Regions from separate parts of the Flavonifractor porci genome, predicted to be linked through region 3. Evidence: riboswitches for the same ligand, from Rfam matches in the RefSeq annotation. Region 3 holds a riboswitch; each other region holds the start of a gene.

Region 1 (7,777 bases), on a different contig from region 3:
GAACTGCGTACCCAACTGACCCCGGCGTCCATGCTGGGGGACCGGCTGAGGCTGGAGGAAGTGGTGGACAATCTGGCGGACAATGCCATGCGCCACTGTACCCCCGGCGGCGCGGTGACCATTGCCCTGGCCCAAAAGAGACGGCGGATCACGCTGACGGTGGATAATGACGGCGCGCCTATTCCGCAAAAACATCTGGACCGCCTGTTTGAGCCCTTCTATCGGGAAGATGCGGGCCGCGGCCGGGCGGACGGAGGTACCGGCCTGGGCCTGGCCATTGTCCGGGCAGTAGTGGAGGCCCACGGAGGCCGCTGCTGGGCGGTCAACCGTACGGGAGGCGTGACCTTTACGGTGGTGCTGCCCGGGTTGCAATCGGAAACATGATGTGGTATCATTTCCTCGACAATATGAAAGTGATTGTGAGGGAATACCATGGGATATAACCGTCCTCAGTCCAAGTGGCTGGCCCGGGACGCCATGCGGGGAGCCTATCCCCACCCTATGCTGGTAACGCTGGTGTATGTGCTGCTGACCGGCGTATTGGGCAGTGTGGTGCTGAATTTTGTGGCCGAGCCTTTTCAGGCCGCCTATTTTTATCTGACGGAAACCAATTATGAGGTGGAAGAGATTCTGACCGCCATCTTTACCCCCCAGCGGATCACGGTGATTCTGGTGATGGAACTGCTGCTGGCACTGTATCGTTGGGTCATGGATTACGGATATACCTCCTATTGCCTGCGGCTGGCCCGGCGGGAGGGCCCCAGCTACCGCAATCTGCTGGACGGCTTTTACACCATGGGCCGGGCGCTGGCTGTGAATTTCCTGTCCGCTTTGTTTGTGTTCCTGTGGGGACTTATCGGCATGGCGGTCTATGCGGGCTTTGTGTTCCTGGCCTATCTGACACACAGCGTCACCCTGATCCTTATCGGCGCTTTGATCATGCTGGTTTGGATGGTTGCCATATCCTATCGTTACCGGCTGGCGGTCTATTTTCTTCTAGACCACCCGGAGATGGGTGCCCTGGAGGCCATTGGCCATAGCCGCAGCGCCATGCGGGGCAATATCATGGAACTGTTTGTACAGGACCTGTCCTTTCTGGGATGGCTGATTTTGTCTCCCTTCACCTTGGGTATTCTGAGCCTGTGGATCGGTCCCTATATGGGGGCGGCCAATGCCAATTTTTATAACTGGGTGGTGTATGGGGCCTTTCCTCAACAGCCCCAGCCCGGTAGCTGGAACGGACCCTACGGTGGGATGTGACCAAAGTAGGCATTGTATTTTCGGCCAGAGATGATATAATAGGACTAACAACTGAATCCAATCAGCGGTTGGTAGCTGTCCGCCCTCATGGGCGGAGCTTTCAATGGGAATGCGGTGCAAGTCCGCAGCAGCCCTCTCTACTGTAAGGATGACGAGCGCTCATAAGGTCACTGTCCGGTGCACGGATGGGAAGACGGGCGTAAGGTGGAATCCAAGCCAGGAGACCAGCCAGCCGCGCAGAGAACGCGCGTGTTCGGCGGGGAAACGGCGCGTGATAGCAGCACAGGCATTTGAGCCGATGAAAAAGAGTTTCCCGTCCGGGAAACTCTTTTCTTTTGCCGCGGCCTGGGCCAGAGACATCCCCGCCGAAATCCATTTGCAGTGGCAGGGAGGTAACAAGGCCATGGAACAGATTAGAAAGAGTAGATTATCCCAGCGGGAATTGAACGGATACCGTCAATGGCTGATGGAACTGGAGGAGGAGATGACTGATACGCCTGGATTGTCTCAGCAGCTGGATGGAGATCTGACCCTCTATTTTTCTCCGGAATGTCCTATTGGCAGACAGGTGTATACCAGCTTTTCCGATGAAGAATTACTGGCGCCGCTGGTGGAGACCATGGAGGGGCGAAATGGCTCGCCCCGTCCGGAGCGGCTGCTGTGCGTCTACCGCTGGTATCTGGAAAAGCGCTTTGGCTCCCTCCATCATGCCTGTTGGCGGGCCCGGGGCCGGAGCCGTCAACAGGCGGCAGAGCGGATGTGGCCGGCGGACTGGCCCGAACGGGTGGATATTCTGCCCTTCCTGGAGCGGTGCGCGTCCCGGGGGATATGCCTGGATGAGGACGCCCGGCGGGAACTGGGGAAGTACTGCGCGGCGGTGCAGAAAGCAGGTCAGCCTCCCAGCCGGGAGGAACTGCCCCGGGAACTGGATGCACTGTTTGGGCAGGCGGGCTGTACCTGGCAGACCGGGCTGGAGCTGCTGGGTATCCCGGCGCTGAGTAAATCGGTGCGCCGGCATATGCGGCGCTATTGGGCTCAGGCCGATGGACGAGACGAAAGTCAGACCCGTGCCTAGCGTGGGAACCATTCCGCCTGCTCCTGGATAGTATGGGATGTGTGCTGCCCGGCAGCGCACAAACTGATTGGATCAGACCATCATACAGGAGGATATGTTATGGCGGATATCAAGCAGGACCTTCTCGGCCTGGAGTACAGCGCCAGCTTTACGCTGCAAGGCATCCAGGAGGCGGACATCAATCTGGAGCTGCCTCCGGTATCGGGTGGTTCCGCCACCGTATATGGCACAGTGACCGACGGCACAGACCCGCTGGCCGATGCCACCGTCAAGCTGTTTGACAGCACCGGAGCACCTTTCCAGCATACCCTGACTGATGCGGCCGGAAACTATACCCTTAACAATGTTCCGGCGGGCACTTACACCATCAGTGCGGTCAAAAATGGTTATCTGCTCAGCGTGCCTCGGGGGATCTCGCTGACCAACAGTTCTACCACCCAGATCGCATTGACCTGTATTGCCGAGCCTACACTGGCTCTGGGCACCATTGCGGGTGTGCTGACCACCACGGAGGGTTCCGTTGTTACCCCGCTGGCCGGAGCCAAACTGACCCTGAAAGACAGTTCTGATACTGTGGTAGCCACCACCTATTCGGCGGATGACGGTGAGTTCCTGTTCTACGATGTGGCTGACGGCACCTATACTGTGCTGGCTTCGGCTGAGGGCTACCTGACTTCGGCGCCCATGACGGTCACCATTACCGGCGGGTCCATTGCCAACGTGACCATGTCCCTGACAGTGGACACCCGCACTTACAGCGGTACGGTGAGCGGCATCATTCGGGATCAGAAGGGCGCGGCTGTAGCCGGATGTTTCGTGGGTTTGTATCAGGTGACCGGAATCGGTTCCGCTGCGGTGGAGACTCTGATCGCCACCACCAAGACCAATGCCGAGGGGAAATACCTCTTTGGCGGCGTTACCGGCGGTCAGTACCTGGTCAAGGCCAAGCTGGAGCGGTAATTGGGGGGACCCCGTTCTGCCTGCAAAACAAGGAGGAGCGGGAGGATAATTTCTGCCTGAGTGCGGGGTATACACTCTGCGCGGTACGGGTGCTGGTGCGGCCCCTTTGTTCCGGCGACTGGCTGACCCTTTGTCCCTGGAAGGGGTGCAGCAGCTGGAGCCGGCCCGCGGTAGGGGAGAGCCTGTTCGGCTTTCTTCCGCCGGGGCGGTATTTGCTGGGGTTGGACCGGAACTGCCGGTGTGTCTGTCGGCTGAGGCTGACGCTGCCGCCGGGCGCCAACGTGACCCTGTGGCTGGACCCGGCGGAGAGGACCTGGAGCTGGCGGCGGGAATTTTTCCACTGCCTCTATAATCAACGGAAATAAAGAGGGCAAAAGCTCGCTGGTCCCCAATGGGGGCCGGCGGGCTTTTCTCTTGTATGGGGCGGAGAAAGCTGGTATACTATAACCTGAGATTTTATGTCCGGCAGAAACCGGACGGCAGGAGGTCCTTTCATGAAGCTCATGGTCATTGACGGCAATTCCATCATCAACCGGGCCTTTTACGGCATCCGGCTGCTCACCACCAAGGACGGTACCCCCACCAATGCCGTGTATGGCTTTGTGAACATCCTGCTCAAGCTGATTGACGAGGAGCAGCCTGAGGCATTGTGCGTCACCTTTGACCGGAAGGCCCCCACCTTTCGCCATCTGGCCTATGAGGGCTACAAGGCCCAGCGGAAGGGAATGCCCGAGGAACTGGCTGCCCAGCTGCCCATCCTGAAGCAGGTGCTGGAGGCCATGAATATTCCCCGTTACGAGCTGGACGGCTGGGAAGCCGACGATCTCATCGGTACCATCTCCATGAAGGACACAGCCGCCGGGTGGGACACCGTCATCGTCACCGGCGACAAGGACTCCCTCCAGCTGGTCACCGACACCACCCGGGTGAAGCTGGTGTCCACCCGCATGGGTCAGACCACCACCAAGGAGATGACCCCCGAGGCCTTCCGGGAGGCCTATGGTTTCGATCCCATCCACATGGTGGACCTGAAGGCCCTGATGGGGGATACCAGCGACAACATCCCCGGCGTCAAGGGCATTGGGGAAAAGACCGCTATGGATCTGATCCAGCGCTACCACAGCGTGGAAACCATTTATCAGGATCTGGACAGCGTGGAGGCCAAGCCTGCCGTGCTCAAGAAGCTGGCCGAGGGAGTGGATCAGGCCAAAATGTCCTATGACCTGGCCCTCATCCACTGTGACGCACCTATTGACTTTACCCCGGAGGCTAACCTGCGGAAGGAGCCCAATGCCCCTGTCCTCTATGAGCTGTTCCTCAAACTGGAGTTCAATAAACTCATCGACAAGCTGGGCCTCAGCGCCCCCCAGGGGGAGGTACAGCAGGAGGAGGAATTTACCGGCACCTGCACCAGCGAGGAGGTCACCGACCGCGCCCGGGCGGAGGAACTGCTGGCCATCTGGCGGCAGCAGGACAGTGTGGATGTGCTGGCCCTGCCCTCCCTGGACGTGGTGGTGGTGGAGCACTGGGAGAGCGAACGGGACAGTCGCGCCGCCATCCTCAGGGCCGATCAGCTGGAGGGGTACAACGAGGTCCTGAAGGGCCTCTTCGCCCCCGATATCAAGAAGAACGCCCACGACGTGAAAACCCTGCTGTCCCGGCTGCTGGATGAGGGCATCGAGGGGGGCGGATTCGTCTTTGATACCGCCATCGCTGCCTATCTGCTGGCCCCAACCGACGGCAGTTACGAACTGGAGACTCTGGGTATGCGGTGGTTCAACCACGAATTTCTCAAGGCCAAGGACACCTACCTGGCCAAGGATGCCTTCAGCCCTCTGGGGGATTCCACCAAGGCCCTGGGCGTCATGCTGTCCCACTGTGCCCTCATCGACGCGCTGAAGGACCCCATGGCCGCCCGTTTGCACGAACTGGGCATGGACAAGCTCTATTACGAGGTGGAGCTTCCTCTGTGTCCGGTGCTGGCCGGGATGGAGCACGCCGGAGTGCTGGTGGACCGGGGGGCCCTCACCGCCTTTGGCGAGATGCTGGACGAGCGCATCAAGGCCGACGAGACCCTGATCTATGAGCTGGCAGGGGAGAAATTCAACATCAACTCCACCCAGCAGTTCGGCAAGATCCTTTTTGACAAGCTGGGCCTGCCCCCGGTGAAAAAGACCAAGACAGGCTACTCCACCAATGCCGAGGTGCTGGAGAAGCTGCGGGACAAGCACCCCATCGTGGAGGCGGTGCTGGACTACCGGCAGCTGGCCAAGCTGAAGTCCACCTATGTGGACGGCCTTACCAAGGTGATCGCCGCCGACGGGCGCATCCACACCTCCTTCCAGAATACCGTCACCGCCACCGGGCGGCTCAGTTCCACTGAGCCCAACCTGCAAAACATCCCCGTCCGCACCGAGCTGGGGGCGGAGCTGCGGAAGATGTTCGTGGCTCCGGCGGGGAAGATGCTGGTGGATGCCGACTACTCCCAGATCGAGCTGCGGCTGCTGGCCCACATCGCCGGGGACGAGCATATGATATCCGCTTTCCGCTCCGGGGAGGACATCCACACCGTCACCGCCTCCCAGGTATTTGGGGTGTCATCCGATGAAGTGACCCACGAGATGCGCCGCCGGGCCAAGGCGGTGAACTTCGGTATCGTCTACGGCATCTCCGACTTCTCCCTGTCCCAGGATATCGGGGTTACCCGGGCGGAGGCCAAGGAGTATATGGAGAAATATTTCGAGAAGTATTCCGGCGTCCACGCCTATATGACCCAGGTGGTGGAGCAGGCCAAGGCAGACGGCTATGTGTCCACCCTTATGGGCCGCCGGCGGTGGCTGCCGGAGCTGAAATCCTCCAACTTCAATATGCGCTCCTTCGGGGAGCGGGTGGCCCTGAATATGCCCATCCAGGGTACCGCCGCCGATATCATCAAGCTGGCCATGATCCGGGTGGCGGACAAGCTGCGTGCCGAGGGCCTGGAGGCCAGACTCATCCTACAGGTCCACGACGAACTCATCGTGGAGTGCCCCGAGGGGGAGACCGAGCGGGTCAAGAACCTGCTGGAGAACGAGATGGAGCAGGTGGTGCAGCTGGCCCTGCCTCTCATTGCCGAAGCTTATGCCGGGAAGAGTTGGGCGGAGGCCAAGGGCTGAAAGGAGCCTGCTGTGGAGTTGAGGAGACTGACCTACAGGGAGCTGATCCCCTGGTATGAACAGGAACTGACCGAGGCATTTCCGCCCAATGAGCGCAAGCCCTTTGGGGATATTCTGGCCCTGATGGACCGGGGACGCTATGAGGTATGGGGCCTCTTTGACGGTGACACCCTGCTGGGCTACGCCACCCTTTGGATGGAACCTGGGGACAAAAGCTGCATTTTGCTGGACTATCTGGGGGTGACCGCCGTCCGGCGGAACAGAGGCCTGGGCGGTCAGATCGTCCGGATGCTGGCGGAGCAGCTGGCGGGGAAGTCCATGCTGCTCATCGAGGCGGAGCGGCCAGTGGAAGGGGACGACCCGGTGGAGAATGCGCTCCGTCGTCGCCGCCTGGCCTTCTATGAGCGGTGCGGTTTTGTGCCCGCCTACGATATGGCCACCTGCGGGATGCGGTTTACCACCTTTCTGCCGGAAATTCCCGCGGATCTGGCCCCGGTGATGGCCCTGCATAAGGCTATTTACGGCCCTGCCCGCACCGATGTGAAGGTGCCCCTGGGGCCGGATGAGTTGCCGCCCGGCCCACCGGGCTGGATGAAAGAAGGAGAGAGTACAACATGAACTATAAACTGGTCCCCATGGACAAGTCCCACCTGAGCCAGGTGGCGGCCATCGAGCGGGAGTGCTTTTCCCATCCCTGGTCGGAGGCCCTGCTGGAGCAGGAACTGTACAACGATATGATCTCCCTGGTGGTGGCCGAGGGGGAGGACGGCACCGTGCTGGGCTACGGCGAGGTGCGGGCCGTGCTGGACGAGGGTACCCTGGAGAAAATTGCGGTGGCTCCGGCTTACCGCCGTCAGGGGGTGGCAGAGGCTATTCTGGGCGCTTATATCCGGTTTGGGCAGGCCCACCTGGCCTTCCTCACTCTGGAGGTGCGGGAGAGCAATGCTCCTGCCATTGCCCTGTATGAAAAGCTGGGCTTTCAGACGGTGGGCCGCCGGAAGAACTACTACCGGGAGGAGCACGAGGATGCCCTGCTGATGACGGTGGAGTTTGGGGACCATGCCTGAACTGCGTCTGCTCACCGACAGCCAGCTGCGACAGGTTTACCGGGTCCATGTGAAGCGGGATTTTCCCCGCAGCGAGCGGCGGCCCCTTACCTCCATCCGCAGCCTCCGCTGGGCTGGGCGTTATGATACCTGGGGTGTCTTTGAGGGGGATGCGCTGCTGGCCTATGCCTTTTTATGGCGGACGGCGGAGGGTAACTGTGCCCTGCTGGATTATCTGGCTGTGTGTCCTGAGGGACGGGGCCGGGGATTGGGCACCCAGG
Region 2 (7,777 bases), on a different contig from region 3:
GCATAGAGCAGGCGGTGGCAGCCACAGCCAGCAGCAAAGAGGCCCGGCCGCCGTAAATGACACGGCTGAGTACGTCCCGGCCCAGGGCATCGGTTCCAAGAGGGTGGGCCCGGCAGGGAGACAGCAGACGGAGGTCCATGTTGACCTCCAGGGGATCATAGGGGGACAGCCAGGGGGCAAATATCGTCATCAGAACGATAGCCAGGAGAATGGAGCAGACAATGGTCAGCTGGAAATTCTGTTTTTTGCGTCTGGTCATACTTCTCCCCCCTGCAGACGGATTTTGGGGTTCACCGCAAGATAGAGCAAATCAATGGCAAGTGTGATGAGTACAAAGGTGGTGCCGGTTATGAGTACATATCCCTGAATGACGGGATAGTCCCGGTTCTGAATGGCGGAGAGCACATAGCTGCCCAGACCGGGAATGGCAAATATATTCTCAATGATCGTACTTCCGCCTAAAATCCCGCCGAAATAGTTGCCGATTAGGGTGATAATGGGAACCAGGGAGTTCCGGAAGGCGTGGGCCACCATTACCGTCCGCTGCGAGAGGCCTTTGGCATTGGCCACCACGATATATTGCTCCCCCAGCTGAGCCAGGATATTGCCTCGGGTGAAGCGGGACGTAGAGCCTACGTTCCCCGCAGCCAGGGCTGCGGCAGGGAGTACCAAAGAGGCCAGGCCCCGGTCCAGTCCGCTGGTGGGCAGCAGATGGAGCCACTCGGCAAATACAGTGATGAGAAACAGAGCCAGCCAGAAGCCCGGTATGGACAGCAGGAGGGTGGAAAAAACCTTCAGTATGGTATCAAGCCATGTGCCGTGGCAGGCAGCCATGAGCACACCTCCTCCCACACCAAAAACCACAGCCACCAGCAGGGCGGCAAGGGAGACTTTCAGGGTGACGGGCAGCCGGGTCATTAGTTCATGGGCAATGTCTTTGCTGCCGATGTAGGAGCGGCCCAGATCACCATGAAGCGCCTTTCCCAGCCAGGTCATATACTGTACCGGCAGAGGCTTGTCCAGTCCCAGCTCGGTACGCATGGCGGCGCGGTCCTCCTCCGTCGGGAACTCGATACCGATGCGGAACAGGGCGTCATCCACCGGATCGCCGGGCGCGATACGGCCCAGCAGAAAGGCTGCCAAGGAAATGCCCAGCAGCACCGGGATGAGCACCAGCAGCCTGCGGCCAATGTAAGTCAGAATTGCCATGTTCCACCGCCTTTTGAAAATGAGGTTGGTACGGGAAACAAGCCCCCGCCGCAGGACGGGGGCTTGCTTTTGGATATGGGGATCATTTTGCCCAACATACCTGAGTAAAGCCGGTCAGGCCATATACGGTGGCCTGATAGCCGGTGATATCGCTGGAGGAGGCCACCACCTCCTGGGAATAGAGCACAGGGATATTGGGGAAGTCCGCGGCGGAGATCTCCTGGAGTTCCTTGTAGATTTCCGCCAGACGATCGGCGTCCAGACAGGCGGCAGCCTCTTCAATCAGCCCATCCGCATGATCATTGTGGTAACCAAGACCGTAATTGATGTTGGTGCTGCCTTCCGTATGCAAGAAGCCCTTAAACAGGGAGAAGGGGTTGGCGGAGGGGAGACCCTGGATCTTCAGACACATATTATAGTTGCCCGCCTTCATCTCATCCTTGCAGGGACCCCAATCCATCTGCTGGATGCTGACCTTGATGTTGGTGCCCTCGATGTTCTCCAGAAGAGCCTGAATATACTCGGCCTCTTCCTGGTAGGGGTAGCGGTTGGCGTCCACGCCGGGCAGCAGGAAGCGCAGCTCCACCGCCTGGTCCCCAACCACCTCGCGGATCAGCTGGGCGCCCTTCTCAGGGTCGTGGCGGACGGGCTGTTCCGCAAAAAAGGCAGAGGTGTAGCTCAGAAAACCGCCGGCGGCGAGGCCGTAACCGTTATAAAAGCTGTCAATGATGGTCTGGCGGTCCAGCAGCAGAGACAGCCCCTCCCGCATCCGCACATCATTGAAGGGGAAGGCGCCGCCGTTGACATTGAGGAAGTGGGTGATGCCGGAGTCGCCCACAGACACATTGTAGGCCGGGTCGTCGGCAATTTCCGCAGCCTGGGCGGGGGAGATGGCGCCCAGGTCGCACAGGCCCTGGACCTCGCCGGCCCGCAGAGCGGTATAGCGGGTCTCCGCATCAGGGATGACTTTAAAGCGGAAGGTCTGAGCAATGCCGGGGGTGCCCCAGTAATTGTCGCTGCGCTCAATGATACAATACTGGCCCAGCACGTTTTCCGTCACCACATAGGGACCGGTGCCGATGGGAAAGCCGTTAAAGGTGCCGTCCTGGGCAAAGCAGGCAGGTTCAAAGATGGCCGAGCCGTAGTTGACCATGGTATAGTCCAGCAGGGGCTGACCTTCGGAAAGGGTGAGTACCACGGTATAGTCGTCGGTCTTCTCATAAGACAGCAGGCCAGGGTAGATGGTGTCGATGTTCATGCCGTAGAAGGAGGATTCAAAGGGGCCCTTCTTCATGCGGTCGAAATTGGCCAGCACGATGTCGGCGTTGAAGGGGGTACCATTGGAGAAGGTCACGCCCTGCCGCAGGTGGAAGGTCCATACGGTGGAGTCCTCATTGTGCTCCCATTCGGTGGCCAGAGCAGGTGCGGGCTTGCCGTGCTCGTCCTTGGTGATCAGGGGTTCCCACACCCCCAGGGACATGGAGGCGTAGTAGGCGTCCTGCTCGCCGGGACACTGATCCCTGGAGGCGGCAAAAACGATTTCTCGAGTCTGATCCACCCCGGTGGCAGGCGCCTCTGAGCCAACAGGCGCAGGAGTTCCGCCGCAGGCGGCCAGGGACAGCGCCAGCACAGCGCCCAACAGTGCGGATAAGAGTCGCTTGTTCTTCATCATGGTTCTCCCTTTCTTCTGCTGTCAGATTGATGGAAACGCACAGCATACCTGCGCGATATTCCCAATGTAAAGGCTTCACGCCTGAAGTCCCAACTGGAATAGGGCGTTGGACCAGGAACCGCAGGACTCCTGTAATCGCCTGCGGACCTCCGGTGGTACTTCCCGGCGACGGGGAGGACGCCCCAGCTTTTCTGCCATGGCCCGGATAAAAGCCAGGTCCGCAGCCGTCTTTTGATCCAGATGCAGGATCCGGTAGTGGCAATCATAGAGATCCCCGCGGTGGGTGGCCCTGGAGCGGCTCTCTCCCCTGTGGAGCGGGGTGTTGACAAAGGGGGTGATCCGCCGTACTGGTTCCAGGTCGATCTGGTAGAGGGTATTTCGCCAGGAACCAAAGCGCTGTATAAGCGCTGTTCGCAGTTCGTCTTGTACTTCGCTGCGCAGAGGCGCCCGGTTGAGTTGTTGAGCCAGGACCAGAAGCTGGGCCAGCCGCTGTTTGTCCGCTTCTTCCAGACTGTCAAATTTCCGCAGACCGGCGGCGGCAGCTTCTTCCGCTCCGGCGGCGGTCAGCACCTGACCCCAGGTCTGATATTGCTTTTTTAACTGCTGACCGATCTCGGGCAAGTCTGATGGATGGGGGATTCGTCCCAGCGCCTTTGCGGCTTCTCGTACTTGAGCCAGCAGTGCCTGGATTTCGGACTCCTTTTGCTCCACCCGGGCAAAAGATAGACCGCCCCGTCCAGCTGCGCGGTTCAGGCCCGCTGCCCGCAGCGCGCCCGGCCAGTTATGAAAACGGCTGCGCAGATATTCCCGCAAGAGCCAGTGGACCTCACCTTGGGCGGGTGAGTGCCCCAGATCCTTTGCAGTTTCCCGCAGCAGCTCCAACAGCGCATCATCAGAGAAGGCGGCGCAGAGCGCTTTTCCCTGGGGGGTATTTATAGAATAACAGGCGTACTGCGCTTCAGATTCTTCCTGAGAGGAGCATCCGGCCCGAATCAGGTCGATTACCATGGATTTCTGGTCTGCCAGCTGGTCGCGGGAACGGTTCATCTCCATATATCTTCCCTCTTTTCCGCAAAAGCGGCTGTGGATCGTTAGAATCCACAGCCGCTTTTCTGTGTGTGCAGCCACCGGGTGCGGCGTCCCGCACGCGGCGTATCCTCTTTTTGTAGGTCTTCTGACTTGCGCTTGGGACAGGATCTTCCTGCCTTCGCCGGTCTGCTCTGCCTTCTCAGGGTACGTCCCCAATGGCGAACTTTCGTTGACGAGCAGCGGACATCACGCATACAGCGGCGGTTACCGTCCGGGATTCTCACCCGATTCCCTTGTTCAGCCTCCATCTTCTGAAAGGCCACAAAAAGCTTGATTGAAAATAAAAAGTGCGGTCTTTCCATTTTGGAAAGACCGCACTTTTACAAAACAGCCTACGATTCCCCAAAAGGTGCCACTTGATGTACGATCACTGCCGGCTGACGTCTCATGACGAATACGGCCTCCGCGCCGGATTCCCACCGGCTTATGACAAAGAGCACCTGTTTCCAACAAGTTTCTCATCGTATCTGCAATATTTTAATTGTTAGAATTTATTATACTGCATTGCACGGTACATTGCAAGCATGATTCTATGTGAACTGCCAAAAGCTTGCAGAAAACTCCGTGCACCCTCTGCCGTTGGAAGTCCGGCAGGCTGCCTGTCCCGCTGATGTTGGTTTATAACACCTTTCGTATCTTAAAGTTCCTGGAGCTGAAGAAAGAATGTGTGCGTCTGGACAGACTGCATTTTGGTGTGGTTGTCAGCAAAACGGGGAACGGCCTGAGGAAAGGTCTCATTTCCGGCAAGGCGCTGCCGTTCTACAAAGCGTGATGGGAAGGCGTTCCGTGTGGATATCTGCTCCACACGCCACACAGCACAAAAAAGCAGGAGATACGCTCCTTGCGGAACGATCTCCTGCTTCATTAGGCTTTTGTCTTCGCTTACGATTTTGTTCCTTGTGTGCTCCTTACAGAAGAAAACGGAACACATTTCTGGAACACTCATAGCGCCAAAACCATCCAATTTTCTGTAAAACAGCGTCCAAAGACGTACTGAAAAGCAGGAAAAGGGAAGTGAAATCAGTCGCTTGCTGAACTTCTGCGTCCTGGTGCTGAGCCAGCCCAATATCCGGCCATTTCTTTGCTTTTTTGGCTGATTTTTCGCTTAATACTGCGGTTTTCTGCACATCAGATTCTAATTTTCATCCTCGTGTATGACGCACGAAAACAGGTTTTGCTCCTGATCTGTGCCTTGCGTATCGCTGCCCAGGGCGACGCAGGGCACAGATAAAGAGGCTGCATAAGTTGTGTTGGAAAAATGGACCATTGCTTAATGCCACCCTAAAACTAGAGAAATAAGGCTCATGCACTTTTTATTTCGCGGGCATTGTGATTACCCCATCAAGCCTGTTGATCAGGCTGTTTTGGGAGTATGCCTTTCAATGAAAAGGAGGATGAATGAGAATTCCAGTCCAAAGACAGTGTCGTTGACTTTGCTCCGCCTGTAGGCGTGTGGATGGCCCGTTGAACCGGACGCCAGGTAATGCTGGTGTCCGGCTTTTTATGCCTGAAATATGATCTTTATTCCATCTTAATCTGGCAGACACTTTGTTTATAGTTTCATAGTACCACGCATGATACGATAAAAACAAGATTATCCCAAGAAAATGGTAAAAGGAGAATGTATATGGATCAGACAGAAAGGGACCTGGAATATGCTCCATATAACACAGAGCGCAGAGATTCTCCAGGGCGATTAAAGATATTTTTTGGATATGCAGCAGGTGTGGGAAAGACATACGCCATGCTGGAGGCGGCTCACCAGGCGAAAAAAGAGGGTATCGATGTTGTAGTGGGCTATGTGGAGCGACACGCAAGGCCCGAAACATTAGCGCTGTTGGAGGGGCTGGAGGTTTTGCCCTGTCAGGAGATTGATTATCGAGGGATCAAACTGAAGGAGTTTGACCTGGATCAGGCCTTGCAGCGGAAACCACAGCTCATCCTTGTGGATGAATTGGCACATAACAATGCCCAGGGATGCCGGCACACAAAACGCTATCAAGATGTGGAGGAATTGCTCCAGGCCGGGATCAATGTCTATACCACGGTCAATGTACAGCATCTGGAATCATTGAACGACTTGATATCTTCTATTACGGGGATTGCGGTAAATGAGCGGATTCCAGATCATGTGTTTGACCGGGCCAATCAGGTTGAGCTGGTGGATATTGCGCCCGATGAGCTGGTAAAGCGGCTTCAGACGGGAAAAGTATACCGGGAACGTCAGGCCAGGCAGGCTCTCCAGAACTTTTTTACCACTGAGAATTTAGCTGCACTGCGTGAGATTGCCATGCGGCGGACGGCGGATCAACTAAACCGCACAGCACTACAAGAAGGCAAGGGGAAAAGCGCAAAAGCAGGGGAGCATATTCTGATTTGCTTGTCTTCTGCGCCATCCAACGCCAAGGTGATCCGCACGGCCGCCAGAATGGCAGAAGCCTTTCACAGCGGCTTTACCGCATTGTTTGTGCAGACGCCGGAGACGAAAGAATTATCGGGCGAGAATATCAAGCGGCTGCGCGGCAACCTGCGTCTGGCAGAGCAGCTGGGGGCACAGATTTCTACCGTATATGGTACGGACCCTGCCGTGCAGATCGCGGAATATGCCCGGGTCAGTGGTGTGACAAAGATTATTATGGGGCGTGTCAACCACAAACAAAACGTGATTACAGGGAAAAAAAGCCTGGCAGACCGCTTGATTGAGCTGACGAATCTGGATATCTATATTATCCCGGACCATCAGCCCCTGTACAAAAGGCCGCTGGGGAAACTGCATCTGCCGAAAGCGCGATTTTCCTGGAGAGACACCGGGATCATGCTGGCGGCATGGCTTCTTTCCACAGCGGTTGGATTTGCATTTTATTATGCCGGATTCAGTGAGTCCAATATCATAACCGTTTATATTTTAGGGGTGCTTCTGACTGCGGTTTGGACAGGCAGCCACATTTACGGCGCCATCAATTCGCTTTTCAGCGTTGGTGCGTTTAATTTCTTTTTCACCGTACCGAGATATTCTTTTCAGGCCTATGATCCCAGTTATCCTGTTACTTTTTTGATTATGTTGTTCTCCAGCATGATTGCCAGCTCCTTGGCCAGTCGGGTCAAAGCACAGGCGCGATTGACTTCGGAAAAAAGCTACTACACGGAGCTTCTTCTGGAAAGCAGCCAAAAGCTGCAAAAAGGCAGGACGGAATGGGACTGCCTGCGTCTAACGGCGGAACAGCTCAGCCGTCTGTTTGACCGCCCGGTCGTGTATGCGGTGAATGGCACGGAACAGGAATTGGCGTTTCGGATCGAACCGAGCGATGAAGCAACGGTTTTGGCAGGCCTGAGTTCGGAAGAGATCGGAGTAGCCAAGTGGGTACAGAAGAACAATAAGCACGCCGGAGCGACTACCAATACACTGCCGGATTCAAAGTGGCTGTTTTTGTCTGTTAGAGGCACACATGGTGTTATGGGTATCGTGGGAATCCCGATGGTTGGATACTCCATTCCGGATGCGTTTGAAAAGAACCTGATGATTGCCATACTGAGCGAATGCGGCCTGAGCCAGGAACGTATCCGGTTGGAGGACGAGCGAAACAGGGCGGCCATCCAGACCCAAAGGGATCAATATTAATCTTCTGTTAATGCCTTTCGACGTTCCTTAATTCCTGCTTATTACATCCTGCGGTATGCTAGGTAAGCAAAACAGGTGGCCTTCTGTTTTGCTGATCAAGAACAGGAAAGGAGCCTTCGATATGATAGATCTGCTTATGGTGGCGACCCTGCTGGCAACGTTTGGGCTGGTTTGGCTTTTGGTGAAGT
Region 3 (7,777 bases):
TCCTCCCCGGCCCGGGTCTGAAGGGCCATAATACCCTGGCCCGCCGCCGGGATCATCTCCTCCACGGTAAAATACCGGGTAATGCGCCCTTCCAGTCCCAGCCGTTTCAGGCCGGCGGCGGCCAGCACCAGGGCGGAATACTGGCCCTCGTCCAGCTTGCGCAGCCGGGTGAGCACATTGCCACGCACCGGAGCCACCTCCATATGGGGGAACAGCTTTTTCAGCTGCACCGTCCGCCGGGCGGAGGCGCAGCCGATGGGCTTGGCGGGGTCCAGCTCGGTGACCCCCTCGGGGAGCACCAGCACATCCCGGGGGTCCTCCCGCTTGGAGAAGCCCGCCAGGGGAATGGCCGGGTCCTCCTCCATGGGCAGATCCTTGCAGCTGTGTACCGTCAGATCCACCCGACCGTCCAGCAGGGCAGCGTCCAGCTCCTTCACAAAGAGGCCCTTGCCGCCAATCTTGTCCAGGGTGCGGTCCAGGATCTTGTCGCCGGTGGTCTTCATGGTCACCAGCTCCAACGCAATATCCGGGTGATGGGTCTGGATGCCCTCCATCACCAGCTCCGACTGGATGACAGCCAGCTTGCTCTCCCGGCTGCCTACCCGTATGGTCTTCATTCCAATCCCTCCAGTACGGCCCGGATGGCCTTGGCGGCCCGGGCGGTGCGGGCGTGGTCGTCTCCCCGCCCGGCCACTCCGGCCACAATGTTGTCCCCGGTGCAGATGGCGGGGAAAAAGAAGGTACACTCCTCCGGGGCATCGGCCACGCTCACCGGGATACCCAGGGCCCGGGCCTCCTCTCCCACGGCGCGGTTGACAGCGCGATTGTCAGTGGCGGCCACCGCAATGGCGGCTCCCGCCAGATCGCCGGGGGCATAGGACCGTCCCTCCCACTGTATGCGCCCGTCCAGGGCTTTACACCTGGGGGCAATGACTCTGACCTCCGCGCCGAAACGGGCCAATACCTCCGCCCGGCGGCAGGCTACCACACCGCCGCCGATGACCACCGCAGTTTTCCCCACCAGGTCGATGAACAGTGGAAAACGGAAGTGCTTTTCCGGCGGTAAGGTCCACCGGGGCTTGGCGGCGGTATGTACCTCGATCTTGGCGGCGCACCGCTCCAGATCCTCCGGGGTCAGGTTATCCTTCAACCCGCCGGACAGCAGATCCACCGCCCGGCTCACCGCCAGTTCCACCAGTTCCCGGGCCTCCGGGCCCTCCAGATCGGTGGACAGCACACGGGCGGCCACCGCCTGCTTGACCCGCTCCAGGCCGGGCAGGCAATTCTTGTAGTTCTCCCACTGGCTCAGCCGGTCCAGATACTTTTCCACAATGGCCGCCGCCTCCGGTGGAAGTTCCCGGCTGGCATCCACCCCCAGGTCGTCCACATTGTAGAGGGTGAAGCCGGGCAGGGTGGCCACCTGGGGCTCGATGTCCCGGGGGATGGCCAGGTCGGCCAGCACCCTGGGCGGATTGGACAGCTCCGCCAGCTCCCAGGCCGTCACGGTATAGTGGGGGCTGGTGGTGGCGGAGAGTACCAGATCCATGCCCTCCATGGCCTGATATCGCTCCTCATAGGGAGTAACGGCGCACCCGGCGGGCACCACGGTCTCCCCGTGGTGATAGCTGCGCAGGGTCACGGTGACGGCACACCCCGCCTCGTAGAGGAGGGAGGCAGACAGCCGCCCCATCTCCCCGTTGCCGATGACCAGGGCCTTCCGGCCCTTCAGGCTCCCCAGATGGGCTTCCAGCCGGTCCACGGCCGACCGGGCCGCCGAACGGGGCACCCCAATGAAACGGACTTTGGTCTTGATCTCTTTACCGGCGGCAGCGGCGTTGCGGAACAGCGTCTCCAGCACCCCGTCCGCCGTGCCTGCCTCCCGGGCAGCCTGAACGGCGCCCTTCACCTGGGTGACGATCTGATCTTCCCCCCAGATCTGGGAGCGCAGGCCGCCGGCCACCTCCATCAGGTGGCGGGCCGCCTCCTCCCCCGTCCGGGTCACAAAGGCGGCCGCAAAGGGGGCATATTCCACCCCCGCCTCATCGCACAGCAGCCGTCCCGGGTCAGGCATGGGGCCCTCCCCGCAGGACAGGTAGAGCTCAGTTCGGTTGCAGGTGGACAGCAGCACGCAGCCCTCCACCCCTGCCCGGCGGGACAGGCGGCGATCCAGCTCCAGCACCTGATTGCGGGTAAAGGACAGCTGTTCCCGCAGGTCGATGGGGGCTTTATGCCAGTCCAGGCCGGTCATGATGAGCTTCACGCCTCTTCCCCCTTTTTCACCAGCACCACCGAGAAGTAGCCGCTGCCCTCCTCCAGGTCGGCAAAGCGGGGACACACCAGTTCCCCTTCCATGCCGCAGTTGGCCACCAGGGAGGCACGTCCCAGCAAGCCGTGCTCCTCCAGCGTGTTTTTCAGGGCGCCGATCTCCTTGCCCGCCTTCATGAACACCAGGTTGGCATCCAGGTCCAGGCAGTCGGACACATCCTTGTGGGAGGCGGGGACGATGAGCAGCCGCTCGCTCTTCTCGCACAGGGCCATGTTCAGCTTGGCGGCCACGGCGCAGAAGGAGGGCACGCCGGGGATGATCTGGGCGTCGTACCCCCGGGCCACCACTTTTTTGTGGAGGTAGAGGTAAGTAGAGTACACCGTGGGGTCCCCCAGGGTGATGAAGGCCACGTCCTTGCCCCCGTCCAGGGCGGCGCACACCAGGTCGGCGTTGCGCTCATAGGCCGCGTCCAGAGCGGCGTGATCCCGCACCATAGGGGCAGCGCAGTTGAGCAACTCCTTGCCGTCAGCCAGCTCCCCCACGATATTGAGGGCGGTCTTCTCCCCCCGGCCCGCGTCGGGCACGGCCAGCACCGCCGCCTGGCGGATGATGCGCTCCGCCTTCTTGGTGATCAGTTCGGGATCGCCGGGGCCAACCCCCACACCGTACAACATTCCTCTCATTGGTTTTCCTCCTTGAGCATTCGCAGGATCTCCCGCCGGGCCGCCCCAATGGTGGCGGCGGACCGGTCGGCATCCAGACCGTCCACCTCCCGCAGCACCTCCATCAGATGGGCGATGCGGGGCAGACGCAGATGATTGGCACGCAGGGCCGCCGGATCGGCAAAGAGCTGCTCCGGCGTGCCCTCCAGCAGAACCTTGCCCCCTCCCAGCAGGTAGGCATAGTCGCAGTACAGGGGCACGATGTCCATGTCATGGGTGGCGATGAGCACCGTCATACCCAGCTCGTCCCGCAGGCGGGTGAGCAGCTTCATGATGTCGCTCACCCCCTGGGGGTCCAGGCCGGCGGTGGGCTCGTCCAGGATGAGCACCTCCGGCTCCATCACCAGCACCCCGGCGATAGCCACCCGCTTCTTCTGTCCGTAGGACAGGGCATGGGTGGGTTTGTCCCGCAGGTGGGACACGCCGGTACGTTCCAGGGCGGCTTCCACCCGGCGGCGGACCTCCTCCGCCGGCAGGCCCAGATTTACCCCGCCGAAGGACACGTCCCGGTACACGTCGGCGGAGAACAGCTGGTCGTCCGGGTCCTGAAACACAATGCCCACCCGGCGGCGCAGCTCCAGCAGGCCCTTTTTATCGTAGCGCACCGGCTGGCCCCCAAGCACCACCTTGCCGCTCTTGGGGGTGAGCACCCCGTTGAGGCTGAGAAACAGGGTGGATTTGCCCGCCCCGTTGGCCCCCAGAATACCGGTGACCTTGCCCTTTTCCGCGGCAAAGGTAATATGGTCCAGGGCTATGGTGCCGTCCTCATAGGTATAACACAGATCTTCTGCCTGGATGGCCTTCATCCCAGCAGCCTCCCTTCCACAAGCCAAATGGCGATCTGCCCCGCCGCCGCCAGGGCGGTGAGGGGGAGCAGCCCCCACCCCGGACGGTAGGCGTCGTTCAGGGTGGTGAGGCTGCCGGTATAGCCCCGGGACTCCAGGGCGGTATAGATACGGTCGGCCTTCCGCCATGCCCGCAGAAACACCATGGAGGAGAGCATCCCCAAGGAGGACACCGACCGGCGAAATCCCCGGTAGCCCAGCCGGGAATCCTGGGCGGTGCGGATGTTGGAAGCCGTCTCAGCCAGCACGAAGATGAAGCGGTAGATGAGCTCCATCAGCTCCACCAGCAGCTTTGGCACATGGAGCTTCTCCAGGGCCATGGTCAGGTCGGTAACGGGGGTATTGAGAGAGAGAAAGTACATACATCCCACCGCCCCCAGGGCCTTGCAGAAAATGCGCCCGCCCAGCCAAAGGCCATCCATGGTAAAGCCCCACAAGCTGTCGCCCACCGGAATGGCGGCCACCATCTCTGTCCCGGCAGGATAGGCCCCCGCCACGATGGTAAGGCAGCCGATGACCAGGAAGATCAGCGGCACCTTGAGAAAATGGAGGTACACCCTGGGGGGCAGTCCCCCCAGGGCGGTAATAAGCACCCCCATCAGAACCAGGGTAAACAGGCCCACCGCCACGCTGTCGCAGCACAGGCAAATCACCAGGGCGACCACCGTCAGCAGCAGCTTGGGCATGGGGGACACCCGCCGCAGGCGGGACTGATAGGCGTAGCGGTCGGTGCCCATGGTCAGTTCGTTCCTTTCTCTTTCCCGTCCGGCTTCTTGGTGATGCGGCCCAGAATAAAGCCCACCACACCGGCGCCGATGGCGGCCTGGAGAGCGAAGAGCATGGACTCCACCTCGCCGCTGGCGGGCTCCAGAATGGGCTCAAACCAGGGCTCATAGTCGGGGTTGAGCTCCATAATGGCCTCCTCAGCCTGGCCGTCGGCTCCGCCGAACTCGGCGTTGGGCAGCAGCCACAGGGGCACGGCGGCGATGACCACCACCAACAGGATCAAAATCAAATTTTTCTGCCAAACTTTCATATCCATCCCCTCCTTACAGCACCTGCAGCTCATGGAGCTCGGTCTTGCTGTACTTCTCCAGCACGTTGAAGATCACCACGGTGAGCAGGCCCTCGGCAATGGCCAGCGGTACCTGGGTGACGGCGAAGATGGTAAGGAACTTCACCATGCCGCCGTTGATGACCCCCAGCTGTACCGAGGTGACCACATAGGTGAAGAGGTCGCCCAGGGCGGCGGCGGCAAACACCGCCACAGCGGCGGGAGCCTTGACCTTCCGCAGCAGCTTATAGACCAGCCAGGACACGATGGGCCCGGCAATGGCCATGGAGAATACGTTGGCGCCCAGGGTGGTGAGGCCGCCGTGGGCCAGCAGCAGGGCCTGGAAGAGAAGCACGATCAGTCCCAGCACCGTCATGACCAGGGGCCCGAACAGGATGGCGCCCAGGCCCACACCGGTGGGGTGGGAGCAGGAGCCGGACACCGAGGGGATCTTCAGGGCGGACAGCACGAAGGCGAAGGCGCCGCACATGGCCAGCAGGATCTTGGCCCGGGGGGCCTGGTCGATCTTCTTCTTGATGGAGAAGAAGCCGGCCACCAGGAAGGGCACACACACCGCGCCCCAGCCGATGGCCCAGGGCACGGGCAGCATACCTTCGGCAATGTGCATGGCGGAGGCGCTCATGGTCATCAGACCCAGCAGCCCCACCAGCACCGCCGCGGCGCGGACGGTTTTGTTGGCAGTCAGAGTTCTCATAGTCGTTTCATCCTTTCCTATCACTCGTAGGCGTTTGGATTGCCGGGCCGGGCAAGGTTTTCCGGCTTGAGCCTCTCTGCCGCCGTGCGTCTTCCCAGGTTTCCCCAGTGACATGGTGCCCGGCGGCTCTTCTCTTACGGCAGCGGGACTGCGCGGGATTTCCACCCGGCTTCCCTTTTCCCGGCCCTCTATGCAAAACAGGCTTACGCCTGGAGTTGTTTGGCCTCTCCGGCGTGCTTGACAAAGAGGGCCTGGATGCTGGGAAACTCCCCCAGGCCCTGGAGCACACAGTTGACGGCGTAGCCCTTCTGCTCCAGCAGGGACTTCCAGGAATCCTCCTCCTCCCCCGCCAGATCGTTTTTGGCGTGGTCGCCCGCCACGATCATCAGGGGGCGCAGCTCCACCTTTGTGGCGCCCAGTTCTTGGATACGGCGCGCCGCCTCCCCGAACCCGGGGTAGCCTTCCACCGTGCCGATGACCACATCCTTCCGGCCCATATCCCGGAACACATACTCCAGCAGGGCGTAACAGGAGTTGGCAAAGTGCTCGGTGCCGTGGCCCATGTAGAGGATGGCCTTGCCCTCCTCCGCCTCCGGCAGATTATGGAGCAGAGCCTGCACCGCGTCCAGGTAGTCCCCGGTCTCGGTGAGCAAGGGGCGGCCAAAGGTCAGCTTCTCAAACCGGTCTTCAAAAGGGGTGGCCAGGTCCATCATCTTGTCGTACTCATCGCCGTTCATGATGTGGGTGGGCTGGACCAGCACGTCGGTGTATCCCTCCGCCGCCAGCTTCTCCAGGGCGGCGGGCACGTCGTCGATGTGGGTACCCTCCCGCTCCAGCTTTCTTAAAATCATACCGCTGGTGAAGGCCCGGCGCAGGGTGCGCTCCGGAAAGGCGGCGGCCAGGGCCTTCTCAATGGCGGCGATGGTCTTTTCCAGGGTGTCCCGGTGGCTGGTGCCGAAGGACACCGCCAGAAGGGCTTGTCTATTCATATCCTTCACTCCCGTACGTTGTTGCTGGCCTGGTAGAGCAGGGCGTTGCAGATGGCGGCGGCCACATTGCTGCCTCCCTTGCGGCCCCGGGCCACGATGTGGGGGATATCCATGGTGAGGAGCAGCTCCTTGCTCTCCACCACGTTGACAAAGCCCACCGGCACGCCGATCACCAGGGCGGGGGCCATCTTCCCCTCTTCGATCAATTCGCAAATCCGCACCAGAGCAGTGGGGGCGTTGCCGATGGCCAGCACCAGAGGGCCCTCCAGCTGAGCGGCCCGCTCCATGGACACAGTGGCCCGGGTCTCCCCACGAGCCTTGGCCTCGGCAGCCACATCCGGGTCGGACATGAAGCATACGGCCTTGCCGCCGAACTTCTCCAGCACCTTCTTGTTGACCCCGGAGAAGGCCATCTGGGTATCGGTGACGATGGTGCAGCCCCCCTTGATGGCGGCAATACCCGCCGCCACCGCGTCAGGAGAGAACACCAGATTGTCGGCATAGTCGAAGTCGGCGCTGGTGTGGATGGCCCGCTTGATCACCGGCAGCTGGTCGGCGGGAAATACCCGCTCACCCAGCTCCTGGCCAATGATCTCCATACTTCTGGCCTCGATCTCAGCGGGGGCCACCCGCTGCAACTCTATCTTTTTCATGGATCATTCCTCCCCGTTCAGGATGCGGTAGATCCGCTCCATATCCAGACTGGCCCGCAGACCGTCCGCCAGCTTGTCGTATTGCCGCTGGGCGTACTCCTGCCAGTCCACGCTGGCGGCCTGTCCCTCCAGGCCCTTGGCCTTCAGCAGGCAGTTCACCAGAGCGGAGGCCGCCCCGGCCTTGTCAAAGATGCCGTGGACGTAGCAGCCCCACACGTTGCCGTTACTCAGGCCGTCGGTGTGTTCCTCCCCGGTCTGGGTGACAAACTTCACCAGGGGGGCGGCAGCGCTCTCCGTCTTGCCCATGTGGATCTCATAGCCCTCAAAAGCCACACCGGCCAGAGGGGCAAAGATGCCCTCGGCCTGGGCAAAGGTACCGGTCACCCGGGTGCGGGTCTTCTCCCCCTGGAACACGGTTTCCGAGGGCAGCAGGCCCAGCCCCGCCAGGGTGCCGCCGCCCTCCACCCCGTCGGGGTCGGAGACGGTGTTGCCCAGCATCTGATAGCCGCCGCAGATGCCAATGACCGCGCCGC
Region 4 (7,777 bases), on a different contig from region 3:
GCCGCAGCCGTTTTGCGCGCTTAAAACCGGTGAGTGCCGGCGGAGGTGGGGAAGCAAATGCAGTTTTGCGGCAAAGTGAGGGAGCAGCGGTGACAAATGGGGCAGAATGCCCAAGAAATAGCGCTGACTGCCGATACATTCTTGACAGACCTGTAAAAATCGGTTACAATGCACATTGCGAGCGGGTCATATGCTTGACATATGCCAACTGACAAGCCGGTGCGAGTCCGGCGCAGTCTTACCTCTACTGTATTTGGCTTCGGCCATAAGCCAGGTTCGTCAGCCTGCTCCATGGTAATTGATCAAGGTGGTATCCATTGCCGATTTTTGCAGCTGTGCCCATATCTAGGCACGGCCTGGGTTTTTGCACATTTTTGATGTGCAAAAACCCAATTTGCAGGGATCGGCAATGGATATCTGCTTTTTGCCGGCAGACACGCCATTGTCTGCCGGCTTTTTATATTAAGGCGATGGATCCCAAAGATTGAGGGGGTGAAGACCGTCAGTAAACGAAGACAGGCGCGTCCGGCCAAACTAACGCCGCAAGAGGCGGAGCGGTATCGGGATATGATACAGAAGCTGGCGCAGCGGGACGCGGCGGAGCACGCAGATTACGGCACGCAAGGAGAGAAGCGAGGGGTTCCTCATCCGTCCCTTTCGTTATCCAGCGGCCTCGGCAGGGCGGTCTATGCCAGCTATTCTGATGAGGCGTTGCTGGATGTTTTGCGCGCTTCCGCCGCTCGTATCGGGCGTGCTCCCACGCAAAGTGAGGTCTTTTCCCTGTACCGCATCTATCTGAAGGCCCGGTTCGGTACCTGGCCGGCAGCTCTGCGGGCAGCCGGCATGAGACGGCTGCCCACCCCCGACCTGACCATGCCGGATTGGGAGCGGATGCTGCGGGAGGAACCGGGAATCTGCGGCGCTTTGAGGGACGTGACCGTCCGCAGAGAACGCCTTGGATACCCGCCGCGCAAGCGGGATGTATCGCAAGCCAAAGTCCTTTGTGAGCGATTTTGCTCTTGGGAGAATGTAATTGCTGCTGCGGAGTCTTTTCAAACGTGGCAGAAGGAAAGGGGGATAGTCTGCAACAAGTAAATAGGAGCATTTGTTGTGGCCCTGTCTCGGCGGAAGCAGAGGGAGGGATGAACAAGGGAATCGGGTGCAAGTCCCGAACGGGTACCGCCGCTGTAAGCGCTGAGGTGCCGGATCGTTGGCGAAAGTCAGTCACTGGGGAGACCCGGGAAGGCAGATCCGGCGTTGTGGAGCATTTCTCCGGAAGCGTAAGTCAGAAGACCTACAAGAGATGCAAAGGGCTGTGAGGACACGGCTCGACCATGGGAACACGGCTGTGGCGATCAATGGGATCTGCCGCGGCATTTTTTATGCTCCGGCAGAGCAGCAGTCGAAAGGAGAGATGGGATAACCATGAAAAAACGAGTGTTGAGTTTGCTGTTGGTCCTGGTGCTGGCGCTGGGTCTGCTGCCACTGGAAACGCTGGCAGCAGGAGGTGAGCTGCCTCAGGCGGTAACAGAGCCGCCCGAAGGTCAGGAGTGGCAGATGATTTCCACGGCGGAAGAACTGGCGGCACTGTCGGAGCAAGGTGGCAGCGGCTACTACAGGCTGGCAAATGATATTGAGGACTATGTGGGCTGCTATTCCATGTTTGCCAAGACCTTTGACGGCGTGTTGGACGGCAACGGTTATACGGTGACCTTTGCCGCTGCCGACCAATATCCGAATCCGTTGATTGATACATTGGGACCCAATGGTGTCGTTCAGAATCTGGGTGTGAAGGGTACGATCGCCAACGTCCCGCTGGTCAGTAAGCTATCAGGAAAACTGATCAACTGCTATTCCTGGGCGGAGAGCAGCTACGGCGGTTTGGTGTATGAGATGCTGCCGGATTCCGCTATTGTAAACTGCTATGTCTCCAGGACACCTGGTGGGTATTCCTGGGGCGGCTTGGTGAATACAGGCAGGGGAGGACAGATCTTCAACAGCTATTGGCCCGATGGCGAAGCTGTGGCGGATAATGACGGGACCGCGGTGACAGACAGCAGGACGGTTTCTGATCAGAAATCCGAGGCGTTTCGAGAACTGCTCAATGAGCATCGTTCCGGCGGCATGGAGTGGCACCAGAGTGCGGTGGGGCTTCCCTGGCTGGGAGAGCAACAGGACTATGTAGAGTCCACATTTTATCCTGTTGTGATGACGGACCTCATCACAGAAGAAACAACAACCATTAACAGTGCAGACCAAATGTTGACCATTGGCGTGTTTGGCCTGCCGGACGGCGATGTGGCCACGCTGGAGCTCCAGGGGTATGAGGGCGACGTGGAGTGGGATGTTGCCTCCGATCAGGATAACGCCCCCATTATTGTTTATGGCCAGGGCCGGGTATGGGCCCGCAAATCCGGCACAGTCACAGTTACAGCCACCTGCGGTGAGAATACGCAGTCCTTCCGGCTCAAAGCCGTGGTCCCGGAATTTCAGCTGAAGCTGAAGATCGACGGACAAGACTATACCGGGAAGAACTATAAAACGCCCGGCAGCGGTACGTTCAGCATGGTACCATATGTGGTGGTGAGCGGCGAAGAGCGGGAAGCCAATAACGCCCTTTTTGCCTGGGAAAGCAGTGCGCCCCATGTGATCAATGTGGATTCCCAAGGATGGGTCAATATCAAGCAGGAGGGAACGGCCAACCTGACGGCGGAACTTAACGGCGTTTCAGCGTCTGTTACTGTGGAAGCCGGTTATACAGCTATCGATGGTATTGAGTGCACGTTTGAAGGTGAGTACACCATCCATCGCCGCAATCCCAATTCCATCGGCCAGAACGGCACCCCGGGCGAGGCCAGCTTCAATCCCCTGCGGCACCTGAAGGATGGCGAGGAGTGGGTAGGCAGTGAGCATCACATTGCGGATATCACGCCGGAGGACGCTACCTACGCCGGCAGCTATGTGACAGTTTCTGATAACAATTCTGTCATAGAATTTCAGGGTTCGCTGGTACAGAGTCTTATTCCCATGAAGGCGGGCAGTGCAAATATCACTGTAACAACGGCTGACCCCAAACTGGAACAACAGTTTTCCAATACGAAGAAAGTGACGTTGAGTTACCTCAATCCACTGAAAGAGGTAACCGCAGCCAAGACGGAACTAACAGTTAAGGTTGGCCAGAGTATTGATGCCGGACTGATTTTTACTGGAAAAAACGACAACGCATGGCCGGAGCGATATCCCGGCGGCCTTCACGTCAGTGAAAGCTATATAAATTGGGAGAAGATCAGCGGCGATGGTGAAGCATTGGCCTATCGCAGTTATCCGGTCTTGATGCCTACCGATGAGGAGTATTCCCTGGAAGAAGGCACTGTGTCCAACGATCAGTGGCTCATCAAGGGAATTTCCCAGGGAACCGTGGTACTCAAAGGCACTGCCAAGGATACAACAAATGGCGAACAGACCATTACTCTTACCATTACAGTGGAGGCCGGCGATCAGGGACCTGCTTTGCCTGTGGAGGAACAGGTGTCTGCCGCCTTGAAAAAAACAGCTGCCTATGAGCTGAACGGCCTGACGGAGAAAACACCTGCTTTCCTGGATGAGTGGGGGATTCTGGGCCTGGCCCGGGCCGGTATAGAGGTTCCCGTTGATTTTTATGAAACCTACTATGCCTCTGCCTATCAGGCGGTTCAGAAGCAAAAGGATACCGCCTCCCGTCCCTGGGATAACAAGGTGACCGAGACCCAGCGGCTGGCCCTTGCTTTGACGGCCATCGGGAAAGATCCCACTGATGTGGACGGCGTGAATCTTCTGGATTACAGCTGGAATAAGGGAAAGTATTGGAATGGCGCGGCGTTGGGTGATATGCAGGGCTGCAATGAGCTGATCTATGCGCTGCTGGCCACCAACGCCCACGACAGCTTCCAGCAGCCGGAATCTGTTTCCATGACCCGTCAGCAGATGATTGAAAAACTGCTTGGGAACTATCAGGCGCCGGAAGGCGGCTTTGGATTGAGCGGTCCCGCCTTTGATGTGGATATTACCGGCATGGCGCTGCAGGCCCTTGCTCCTTATTACAGCAACGATGCGGTCAAAACTGCCGTAGACAAGGCGGTAACGCATCTGTCCCAGGCCCAGGGGACCGACGGCTCTTACGGGAACCCGGAATCCACCAGTCAGGTGATTGTGGCGCTGGCCGCGTTGGGGATCGACCCGGATACAGATCCCAGATTTGTGAAGACGGGCTCCAGTCTGGTGGACGGCCTGTTGATGTATGGGCTGGAGGATGGTTCTTTTCGCCACTCCATGAACGGCGGCTCTGACGGCATGGCCACAGAGCAGGCACTGTATACTCTGGCGGCGCTGAACCGATTTTATGCAGAGCCGAGGGCAAACAGCCTCTATAACATGAATGACGTATCCCTCGGCGGCGATACGGGTGCGGCGGTCACCGGTGTGACCTTGACGCCTGCCAGCGCGGAACTAAAGGCCGGCAAAACGGTACAGCTGTATGCAATGGTCATTCCCACCTCAGCGGAAAATAAAGCTGTGACCTTTTCCAGTGACCATCCACAGGTGGCGTCTGTCAGCGAAACCGGCCTGGTTACAGCGGTCAGTGAGGGTAAAGCCAAGATCACCGTTACCACAAAAGACGGCGGAAAAACGGCCTCTGCTGAAATCACTGTTACCAAAGCCGGGGAAGGCAAGCCCGAGGATAAAGCCACCGTCACCCTGTCCATCGACAAGCTGACCATTAACAAGGGGTATGTTCTCAATCCAACCAAAGTGGAGATCAACAAGGGCGAGACGGTGTGGGATGTGCTCAAACGGGAGCTGGATCATCGGGGGATTGACTGTGACTACAGCATCTACGAGCAATACAACAGTGTCTATGTGGAATCGATTGATGGGGACGGCGAGTTTGATCATGGGCCTGGAAGCGGCTGGAAATACAGCGTGGATGGAGTTTATCCTGACTATGGCTGCAGTCTCTACAAGCTGTCCGGCGGCGAGGTCATCAAGTGGCTCTACACCACCAATCTGGGTGCTGATCTGGGTGATGATCCCGGCGCCGGTATGACCGGTAAACCGGAGCAGGGCGGCTCCGCCACCTTGCGGCCGGTAGTCAAGCCGGATAAGAACGGCCATGCTCAGATCACGATGGATACAGACCAGATGAAGGCCGCTATTGCACAGGTCAAAGTCGGGGGAGAGCGCGTGGTCGCCATTGCACCCAAGATCACCGGTACGGCCACCAAGATCACTGTAGAGGTGCCTGTCCAGTCCCTGAAGGATATGGTTAAGAACACAGACGCCGCTCTGGTGGTGCAGAGCGATATAGGAAGCCTTTCCGTTCCCAACGGTGCTCTGGGTGCCGTGGTCCGGCAGGCTGGCGGGAACACCGCCACGTTCTCGTTGGAAAGCAAAAATACCGCGGACATCAGAAAACAGATGGATGTTTCTCAAATGGAGGACGCGGAGGCAGTAGAGGTGACCATTGCTTCCAATCAAAAAGAACTCACCGCCTTTGACGGAAAGTCCCTGACCATCACCATTCCGGTGAGTGGCTCCACTTTTGTGGCCAGTGAGGCTTACAAGGTCATCGTGCTCGGCCACGGCGGTACCAGGGAAAATGTTTCCGGCATCTGCGTCAAGCAAAATGACAAGTTGAGCGTGCAGATAGAAATGAGCCTTCTGGGTACGTTTGTCGTGACCGCCCAAAAGACCATGCCGTTCACCGATGTGCCCGGCCACTGGGCAGCCGAAGGCATTGCATGGGCCTATGGAAATGATTTGATGAACGGTACCGGCGAAACTACCTTCGCACCCAACGACAGGTTGAATCGCGCCATGCTGACTGCCATCCTGTATCGTCTGGCTGGCAAGCCTGCTGTAACAGGTGAAAGCAAAGCATTTATGGATGTGGTACCGGATACATGGTATACCTCTTCTGTGGCTTGGGCCAGTGCAAATGGTGTTGTCAATGGAATGGGAGATGGGACCTTTGCGCCAATGGATGCCATCACCCGTGAGCAGCTTGCAGTTATGCTCTACCGCTATGCCCAGTACATCAGGCTGGATACCAGCGCCAAGGGCGACCTGAGCAAGTTCACCGACGGCAGCCAGGTTTCTTCCTGGGCTTCTGAGGCTATGGCATGGGCTGTGGGGACCGGGATGATTTCCGGCAAGACCGCCAATATCATCGATCCTTCCGGTACGGCTACCCGGGCAGAGACAGCGACCATCCTCATGCGCTTTGCAGCGCTTCTGAAATAACAAACGGCGTTCCGGGGCGCTCTGCGCCCCGGAACGGGAAGGAGTTGTCATGAGAACCATTTTGAAACGCGGAACAGGTTTTTTCCTGGCTTTCGTTTTACTGCTCAGTTTGAGCATACCTCCCGCATTTGCGGCGGAGACGGATTTAGCTGCGGCAGTTCAGGAAAGCGCCAAGTATATGCTCAACACTGTTCAGGAGCCGCAGGTGGGGTCTGTAGGAGGCGAATGGGCGGTCATTGGCGTGGCCCGCTCGGGCTATGATGTTCCCCAGCAATACTGGGACAATTATTACGCTACAGTGGAGGCGTACGTTTCGGAGCACAAAGGCGTTTTACATGAAAAGAAATATACGGAATATTCCAGACTGATCGTTGCGCTCACCGCCATCGGCGCAGATCCGGCCAATGTAGGAGGATATAATCTCCTTACCCCCCTGGGAGACTTTGAAAAAACCATCTGGCAGGGCATCAACGGCCCCATCTGGGCGTTGATTGCGCTTGATGCGGGGAATTATGATATGCCCCGCAATCCGGCGGCCAAGGTCCAGGCGACCCGGCAGATGTATGTGGACGAGATCCTCTCCCGGCAGCTGAATGACGGCGGCTGGAACCTCACCGACAAGGGTGGGGCCGGTCAGAGCGACCCTGATATCACCGGAATGGCGCTGCAGGCGCTGGCTGGCTATCGGGATCAGGCCAAGGTGCGTGACGGGATCGAGCGTGCGCTGGCTTATCTGAGCGGAGCCCAGGAGAGCAGCGGCGGATATGCCAGTCATAATACCAGCAGTTCCGAAAGCGTCGTGCAGGTCATCGTTGGCCTGTGCGCCCTGGGGATTGATTTGAGTGACGCCCGTTTTGTAAAAAACGGTCATACCCTGCTGGAGAATTTGCTCAGTTACCGGCAGAAAAACGGCAGTTTTCTTCATACATCCGCCGGAAATGGGGACAGCCAGATGGCCAGCGAGCAGGGCCTTTATGGCCTGGTGGCCGCTCAGCGTGCCGCCACCGGAAAGAACAGCCTCTATCACATGGATGATGTAACCATCCGTGTGGCTGGTGTGGCGGCGGAGACCATTGGTCTGCACGGAAAGCACACCGATGTAAAGCAGGTGCCTGTCACAATGCCTGATGCAGCTTTTCCTGATGTCAAAGGACATAAAAATCAGAGCGCGATCGAGGCGCTGGCCTCTCGCGGCATCATCAACGGCAGGGGAAACGGACTGTTTGATCCCAATGCCACCATGACCCGCTCGGAATTTGCCGCCATCGTGGTGCGTGCACTGGGGCTGCCCCCCAAGGCCGCCGGAAGCTTTACTGATGTAACTGCCGACGCCTGGTATGCCGGTTATGTGGAGACGGCCTATTCCTACGGTATCATCAACGGCGTGGGGGACGGCCGCTTCCTTCCCAACGGTACCATCAGCCGTCAGGAGGCTGCCGTCATGGTGGCCCGTGCCGCAAAGCTTTGCGGTATGGATACCCGGCTGGAAAGCAATGAA

What was found. A riboswitch is a leader RNA that binds a small molecule or an ion and turns the genes downstream of it on or off. The one in region 3 is predicted to bind cobalamin.
Positions count from the first base shown of each region.
Region 1: another riboswitch for cobalamin. It lies ahead of WHJ28_RS14905 (hypothetical protein); the one in region 3 lies ahead of WHJ28_RS03035 (energy-coupling factor ABC transporter permease).
Region 2: another riboswitch for cobalamin. It lies ahead of WHJ28_RS12700 (homing endonuclease associated repeat-containing protein); the one in region 3 lies ahead of WHJ28_RS03035 (energy-coupling factor ABC transporter permease).
Region 4: another riboswitch for cobalamin. It lies ahead of WHJ28_RS08120 (S-layer homology domain-containing protein); the one in region 3 lies ahead of WHJ28_RS03035 (energy-coupling factor ABC transporter permease).

Region 1 is NZ_JBBHLB010000022.1:7,231-15,007, reverse strand. Features, by position in the region: gene WHJ28_RS14915 (sensor histidine kinase) at 1-384, shown strand, start outside; gene WHJ28_RS14910 (DUF975 family protein) at 433-1,260, shown strand; cobalamin riboswitch at 1,313-1,507, shown strand; gene WHJ28_RS14905 (hypothetical protein) at 1,664-2,335, shown strand; gene WHJ28_RS14900 (MSCRAMM family protein) at 2,435-3,295, shown strand; gene WHJ28_RS14895 (hypothetical protein) at 3,385-3,660, shown strand; gene polA (DNA polymerase I) at 3,790-6,450, shown strand; gene WHJ28_RS14885 (GNAT family N-acetyltransferase) at 6,463-7,068, shown strand; gene rimI (ribosomal protein S18-alanine N-acetyltransferase) at 7,065-7,517, shown strand; gene WHJ28_RS14875 (GNAT family N-acetyltransferase) at 7,510-7,777, shown strand, end outside.
Region 2 is NZ_JBBHLB010000015.1:58,921-66,697, reverse strand. Features, by position in the region: gene WHJ28_RS12715 (ABC transporter permease) at 1-259, opposite strand, end outside; gene WHJ28_RS12710 (ABC transporter permease) at 256-1,209, opposite strand; gene WHJ28_RS12705 (ABC transporter substrate-binding protein) at 1,292-2,878, opposite strand; gene WHJ28_RS12700 (homing endonuclease associated repeat-containing protein) at 2,957-3,934, opposite strand; cobalamin riboswitch at 4,029-4,252, opposite strand; gene WHJ28_RS12695 (DUF4118 domain-containing protein) at 5,598-7,589, shown strand; gene WHJ28_RS12690 (hypothetical protein) at 7,678-7,777, shown strand, end outside.
Region 3 is NZ_JBBHLB010000002.1:161,739-169,515, reverse strand. Features, by position in the region: gene hemC (hydroxymethylbilane synthase) at 1-617, opposite strand, end outside; gene WHJ28_RS03060 (NAD(P)-dependent oxidoreductase) at 614-2,260, opposite strand; gene cobI (precorrin-2 C(20)-methyltransferase) at 2,257-2,949, opposite strand; gene WHJ28_RS03050 (ATP-binding cassette domain-containing protein) at 2,946-3,794, opposite strand; gene cbiQ (cobalt ECF transporter T component CbiQ) at 3,791-4,570, opposite strand; gene WHJ28_RS03040 (energy-coupling factor ABC transporter substrate-binding protein) at 4,573-4,869, opposite strand; gene WHJ28_RS03035 (energy-coupling factor ABC transporter permease) at 4,883-5,602, opposite strand; cobalamin riboswitch at 5,636-5,825, opposite strand; gene WHJ28_RS03030 (sirohydrochlorin cobaltochelatase) at 5,806-6,591, opposite strand; gene WHJ28_RS03025 (precorrin-8X methylmutase) at 6,597-7,244, opposite strand; gene WHJ28_RS03020 (cobyric acid synthase) at 7,248-7,777, opposite strand, start outside.
Region 4 is NZ_JBBHLB010000007.1:75,521-83,297, reverse strand. Features, by position in the region: gene WHJ28_RS08125 (homing endonuclease associated repeat-containing protein) at 568-1,095, shown strand; cobalamin riboswitch at 1,092-1,316, shown strand; gene WHJ28_RS08120 (S-layer homology domain-containing protein) at 1,426-6,279, shown strand; gene WHJ28_RS08115 (S-layer homology domain-containing protein) at 6,458-7,777, shown strand, end outside.